Regions from separate parts of the Hymenobacter sp. APR13 genome, predicted to be linked through region 1. Evidence: riboswitches for the same ligand, from Rfam matches in the RefSeq annotation. Region 1 holds a riboswitch; the other holds the start of a gene.
The links. Region 1 has a riboswitch for cobalamin ahead of N008_RS10965 (TonB-dependent receptor plug domain-containing protein). Riboswitches for the same ligand answer to the same signal wherever they lie in the genome.
Positions count from the first base shown of each region.

Region 2: another riboswitch for cobalamin. It lies ahead of N008_RS17250 (acyl-CoA thioesterase); the one in region 1 lies ahead of N008_RS10965 (TonB-dependent receptor plug domain-containing protein).

Region 1 is NZ_CP006587.1:2,628,192-2,631,589, reverse strand. Features, by position in the region: gene N008_RS10975 (class I SAM-dependent methyltransferase) at 1-789, shown strand, start outside; gene N008_RS10970 (DNA-3-methyladenine glycosylase) at 852-1,463, opposite strand; cobalamin riboswitch at 1,609-1,833, shown strand; gene N008_RS10965 (TonB-dependent receptor plug domain-containing protein) at 2,027-3,398, shown strand, end outside.
Region 2 is NZ_CP006587.1:4,139,825-4,143,222, forward strand. Features, by position in the region: gene N008_RS17240 (NAD(P)/FAD-dependent oxidoreductase) at 1-722, opposite strand, end outside; gene N008_RS17245 (hypothetical protein) at 878-1,198, opposite strand; gene N008_RS17250 (acyl-CoA thioesterase) at 1,361-1,756, opposite strand; cobalamin riboswitch at 1,943-2,138, opposite strand; gene N008_RS17255 (MFS transporter) at 2,267-3,398, shown strand, end outside.

The DNA of each region.
Region 1 (3,398 bases):
GTGCAGTTTCATACGGCTGACGCGGTGCAGTTTCTGCGCAACACGCCCGACACGTTCGACTGGATCTACCTCGACCCGGCCCGGCGCGACACGGCCGCCCGCAAGATTTTCCGGCTGCAGGACTGCGAGCCGGATATTCTGCGCCTGATGCCGCTGTTGCTGCACAAAGGCCGCCGCGTGCTGCTCAAAACTTCGCCCATGCTCGATATCGAGCAGGCCATTCTGGAGCTGCGGCAGGTGCGGCAGCTGTGGGTGGTGGCCGTGGACAATGAGTGCAAGGAAGTGCTGTACGAGTTGGGCCCCGAGCCGGCCGTCGACCCCGAGCGCCACACTGTGAACCTGCTCCGCACCGGCCAGCAGCAGGACTTCCGCCTGAACCGGGCCCGCGAGGCCCGCGCCATCCCGCGCTACGCCGAGCCGCAGCAATATCTCTACGAGCCCAACGTGGCCATCCTGAAGGCGGGCGGCTTCCGCAGCATCGGTACGGCGTTTGAGCTGCTGAAGCTGCACCAGCACAGCCACCTCTACACCTCCGACACGCTGCACCCCGATTTCCCGGGCCGCATCTTCCGCATCCGGGCTACCGAGAAGTACGACGCCCAGGCCCTGCGCGCCCACCTCGGCCCCGAGGTCCGCGCCCATGTCACGACCCGCAACTTCCCCGACACCGTGGCCGAATTCCGCCACCGCACCGGCATCCGCGAAGGCGGCGACCTGTACCTGTTCGCCACCACCAATCTGGAAGGCAAGCTGATGGTACTGGTAACAGAGAAGCACAACGGCTTTTAGATACGCGCTAAAAGTCGTTCACAACATCCGTGAAATCCGGCTAATCCGCTGTAATCCGTGCTTCACTTGGCCTTGCTAGTCCAGGGGCTGCCGCTGATGCGGAAGCGCCAGGGCAGGCCGGCGGCTTCGGGGCCGGCGTAGGCGAGGCCCACGCGGGGGCTACTGAGCACGTCGGCTTCCGGCACCTGTTCGGCGTGGTCTTCAATCCAGAGCGTCTCGCCTTGCAAATCGGTGCCGGAGAGGGCCGGCGTGACGCCCAGCGCCTGGGTGAGCAGGCCGGGCCCGGCTGTGAGCTTGGCCGACACCGATTCCAGCCCGCGCCGCCGAAGCATAATATCCAGCCCCACCAGCGGCTCGATGGCGCGGATCAGGACGGTATCGGGCTTGTCGGCGTCGTTGGTGCTGATGTTGAACAGGGTGTGCCGCTGATACACCTGGTACAGGTAGGCGCGGCCGCCGGGCTCGTGCAGGGCGCGGCCGTGCGGGCCGCGGCGCTTCAGGTGCAGCTGCATCGACTGGTCGCCGTGGTGCGAGTAGGCCTCGGTTTCCACGATGCGGCCACCGGTCAGCTCGCCGTCGAGGCAGCTGAACAAATGCTTGCCCAGCAGGTCGCGGGCAATCTGCACGGGGTCGGGGCGGCGGTAGAAGTCGGGCGGGAGTTTGGGATGTAGCATATTTCGATGTAGCATAGGATTCAGCCTGCGTCGGGCGGCGGCAGCGGCGCAGGAGTGGTTTCGGTTTACGGTTGAGCTGATACGTTTTCTGCGGGAATTGTGGCGGCCGGCTGGGGGCACAGGCTGAAGCCTATGCTACAATCTGCTACCTTTGGGGCGTAGAGGTGGCCGGACCCCGATTGCGGGGCGAGGCTGAAAAGGGAATCCGGTTCAAAGCCGGAGCTGTCCCCGCAACTGTACGCTTCACGAATCGGCGCGCCTCAGCTGCCACTGTTTCTGAGAAGGTAACTCCAGCCGGAGTTGCCGGAGAAATGGGAAGGCGGCGCGCCAGAAGCAAGCCAGGAGACCTGCCTTTGCATTTCCCCATGTTCAGCGCCCTCGGTGGAAGGGCGGAGAATGATAGCAGTGGTGGCTTTCGGGCCGCCGGATTTTCCTGTTTTCGGCCTCGGCTGCGGCCCGGTTTTCGGCAACGAAAGCTGGCGTCGGAGTTCTGAACTGAATTTTCCTTGTCCGAAAATTTGGTTCAGCTAATCAACCTTCCTTTTGCGGCACGGCTCCGGCCAGTGCCCTTTCTGCTGCTTGGCGCAGCCTGCTGGGCCACGCCCGCCACGGCCCAGCAGACACCGTACGCCCTCGACTCGGTGCAGATGCTGCCGGCGGTGCGCGTGCAAGGCCTGCCGGCCACGCGCTTTGCTACCGGCACCCGCCGCACCACCCTCGACACGCTGGCGCTCCGGCAGGCCGGAGCCGGCACTTTGGCCGATGCGCTGTCGTTGCGCACGCCGCTTTACCTGAAAAACTACGGCCCGGGCCAACTGGCCAGCATCACGCTGCGCGGCACTTCGGCGCGGCATACGGCCGTGCTGTGGCAGGGCTTCAACATCAACCTGCCTTCCTTGGGCGAAGCCGACTTTGCGCTGCTGCCGGTGAGCGGTGCCACGCAGGTGGCGGTGCAGCACGGGCCGGCCGGCGCCACCTATGGCACCGGCGCCATTGGCGGCACAGTGCTACTGACTTCGCCGGTGCGCTGGGGGCAGGGGCTGCAGAGCCGCGTGCAGCTGGATGGCGGCAGCTTCGGGCTGGCCGCCGGCTCGGGCGAGGCTACGTTCAGCAACCAGAAACTTTCCATCCGGACGGCCGCCTCTTACCGCACCGCCCAGAACGACTTCCCGTACCGCGAGCCGGTGGGCCGCGAAAACGGCCGGCTGGTGTACGGCCCGACGCAGCGCCAGCAAAACGCCGCGCTGCGGCAGTGGAGTGTGGCCCAGGATGCCACGCTGCGGGTAGGCGAGCAGGGAGAACTCACGGCCGCCGTCTGGCTCACGGATGCCGACCGCCAGATTCAGGCCGCGCTGGGCTCGGTGAACCGCCACGCCCGGGAGCGGGACCAGAGCCGCCGCCTGCTGGCTGGCTACCGCCACGTGAGCAGCCGCCACGAAACGAGCGTGCGCGCCGCCTGGTTTGAGGACATCATCAACTACCAGGACGACGGCGTGCGCAGTGATTCGCGGGTGCAGACCAGCCAGGCGCAGGCCGAGCACACGTTCCGCTTTGCGCCCACGCTCAGTTTGCGGCTGGGAGGCGAAGCACAGCATTTCGTGGCCCACGTGGATGGCTACGAGGCGCCTACCGTGACCGAAAACCGGTTCAGCAGCTTCGGGCTGCTGCACTACGACCCGCTGCCGCGCCTGCAGCTCAGTTTGAACGTGCGGCAGGCCTTCATCAGCGGCCGGCGGCCCCCGCTCACGCCCACAGCCGGCGCCGAATGGCTGGCCTGGCAGCGCGGTACCCAGCAACTCAGCGTGAAAGCCAGCGCCTCGCGCAGCTACCGCGCCCCCACCCTCAACGAGCGGTTCTGGTACCCCACCGGCAAGCCCGACCTGCGCCCCGAAACCAGCCTGGGCTACGAGGCCGGCCTGCGCCACGAGGTGCGCC
Region 2 (3,398 bases), 1.5 Mb from region 1:
GCTTCGCCGGTGGCCGTCACCACGCCGCGCAGGCGGTGGTGGTCCAGCACCAGGTCGTCTACCCGCGTATCGAAGCGCACCTCGCCGCCGGCGGCCAGCACACTGTCGCGCAGGGCCGCCACCACCGAGGGCAGCTTGTTGGTACCGATGTGGGGGTGGGCATCCACCAGAATGTCGGGGGTGGCGCCGTGCTGCACCAGGCAGCGAAGAATCCGGCCCACGTCGCCGCGCTTGGTGGCGCGGGTGTAGAGCTTGCCGTCGGAGTAGGTGCCGGCGCCGCCTTCCCCGAAGCAGTAGTTGGAATCGGGGTTGACGACGTGCTCCTTGTTGAGAGCGGCCAAGTCGCGGCGGCGGGTGCGCACGTCTTTGCCGCGCTCCAGCACAATCGGCTTCAGCCCCAGCTCAATGCAGCGCAGCGCCGCAAACAGGCCGGCCGGACCGGCGCCCACAATCAGCACCGTGCGCCGGGCCTGGCTGACATCGGGATACTGAAACCAGGGCCCAAACAGGCTGGGCGGCGGCGGCGTCTGGTAGATGTCGGCGCGCAGGCGCACCTGGGGGCTGCGGCCGCGCGCATCAATGGAGCGCTTGCGCAAATGCACGAAATCGGCCTGGCCGGGCTGCAGGCCGGCGGCGTGCAGCAGGGCCTCGTAGCGGGCAAACTCGTCGTAGGCTACGGCCGGCGGCAGCAGCACTTCAATCTCACGGAAGGGAGCAGACATGAAACAGGGGAAAGGTGGTTATCCTTTTATCCTTTAAGCCAAAGCCTATACAGGGCTGCAAAGGTACGCAGCGGCGCGGGTCCGCACCGGCCCAAAACGCAGCCGCCCCTCCGGCAGCTACCAGAGGGGCGGGCGCAACACAGGGCAGGACAAAATCAGGCGTTGTCCGACTGTTTGGGCATTTGGTTCTGCAGTGGCTTGCGGGGCCAAAACTTCTCCATAGCCTGGTTGAAGGCCTGCAGCGTCTGGGCCCGCACTTCGCCGGAATTGTGGCGCAGCAGCTGGCCCAGCATGTGGCGGTACATTTCGGTGGTGGTTTCCAGGCCTTTCGCGCTTACCAGGCCGTGGTGCAGCAGGTCGGAGTTGGCGGCCACGGAGTTCGACATCGATTCGGTGAGGTCTTCACGGGCTTGGTCGGCATCTTTAAATGATTGTTCCAATCGGGCGGTGATGTTATCATTCTGCTGCTGATCCATTGCCAAGAGAAGAAGTCGGGTTGCGGTTAGCTGCCCAAACCCCTGGCAGACGCCTAAAAGTTCAGACAAGGAGAATTGTAAAGTAGGGGAAACGGTAATTTTTCGCCGTGGGTTATAAGTTCCGGGAAGGTTTGCAAGACGACCGGACTGATTGCCGGAATCTTACACGGCGGCGGGCAGGATGCGCACCGGCCGCTTGTCGTGGTCGATGGCCACAAACGTGAACAGGCCCGAAACAGCCTTCACGCGCTCCTCGGAGTACATCTGCTCCACAAACAGCTCCACCCGCACCTTCAGGCTGGTGTTGCCTACGTGCTCGACGTTGCCAATCAGCTCCACGAGTGTGCCGCCGGGAATGGGGTGGGTGAAATCGACCTTGTCGGACGAGACGGTGACCATCTTGAGGCGCGAAAAGCGGGTGGCCGTGATGAAGGCCACTTCGTCCATCAGGTGCAGCGTGGTGCCCCCGAACAGGGTGTCGTAGTGGTTGGTGGTGTTAGGGAAAACGGCTTTGAAGATGCGCGTTTCGGCGGCGGCAATTTTGGCGGCAAGGTCCATGACAGTGGAGAAAGAGGGGAATAAGGAAGGAAACGAAGCCTGCCTGTCCGATTCCGCGAAACCCGCCCTGCGCTACGGTGTGCTACCGGCCACCCACACGCCGCCCCGGCCCGGCCGGCCGCAGCCGCCCGCCCGCCCGATGGCAGCGTACAAACACCCGATAAGACCCTTTTTCGCGAAGGCAGCCTCATCAATGCAGCGGAAGGCAGGTCTCCTGACTTGTCCCGTTTTCCCCGTCCTTCTCAGCCGGCATGGGCGCCGGCCAATGGACTTCAGGTGGAGAAAACTGCGCGGGACTTACAGTAGCGCGTCTGTCCGGGATTCGCACCCGGTTCCCTATTAATCCCGGTATTACCCCGGAACCTTCCGCCGTCTGACTGGAAATCGACCAGTGCACAGCGGGGCGAAGGTAGGGGAAGGGCCGGAATGTAGCGTGGGCGCGGGCGTGCTACACGCCGACACATGCTACTTTGCGATATGCAAACTTCTTTCGCGCCGGGCGGCCGCAGCATGGCCTCCCGCATCCGCTCCATCTTCAGCGGCTCCGTCGGCAACCTCGTGGAGTGGTACGACTGGTACGTGTACTCGGCGTTTGCCCTGTACTTCGCGCCCTCGTTTTTTCCGGAAGGCAGCCAGACGGCGCAGCTGCTCAACACGGCCGCCATCTTTGCGGTGGGCTTTCTGATGCGGCCGCTGGGCGGCTGGCTGCTGGGCCTGTACGCCGACCGCGCCGGGCGCAAGGCCGCCCTGATGGCTTCGGTGCTGCTCATGTGCGGCGGCTCGCTGCTGATTGCCCTCACGCCCACCTACGCCCAGATTGGGGTGGCGGCGCCGGTGCTGCTGGTGCTGGCGCGGCTGCTGCAGGGGCTGAGCGTGGGCGGCGAGTACGGCACCTCGGCCACCTACCTGAGCGAAATGGCCGACCAGCGCAACCGGGGCTTCTTTTCCAGCTTTCAGTACGTGACCCTGATTGCGGGGCAGCTGCTGGCGCTGCTGGTGCAGCTGGGGTTGCAGCAGGTGCTGAGCGCCGCCGAGCTGCAGGCCTGGGGCTGGCGCGTGCCGTTCGGGATTGGGGCCGCCGCGGCGGTGGTGGCGCTGTATCTGCGGCGCACCATGGAAGAAACCGACGCCTTCACGCACCAGACCCCTGCCGAAAGCGCCGGCGCCGCGCCGCCGCCCGGCAAGCTCCAACTGCTGCTGCGCTACCCGCGCGAAGTGCTGATGGTGGTGGGCCTCACGCTGGGCGGCACCGTGGTGTTTTACACCTTTACCACCTACACCCAGAAGTTTCTGGTGAACACCGCCAGCTTCAGCAAGGGCCAGGCCACGCTCGTCTCGTTTGGGGCGCTGGGCGTGGCCATGCTGCTGCAGCCGCTGCTGGGGGCGCTGTCGGATAGGGTGGGGCGGCGGCCGGTGCTGCTGTTTTTTGGGGTGGGCGCCACACTGGGCACTGTGCCCCTGATGACAGCACTGGGCGCGGCCGCCAGCCTCGGCGCAGCGTTCGGGCTGCTGGTGCTGGCCCTGGCTGTGGTGAGCGGCTACACCTCCATCAACGCCGTGGTGAAGGCCGAGCTGTTCCCGACTGAAATCCGGGCGCTGGGTGTGGGGCTGCCGTATGCTCTCACGGTGGCTATTTTCGGCG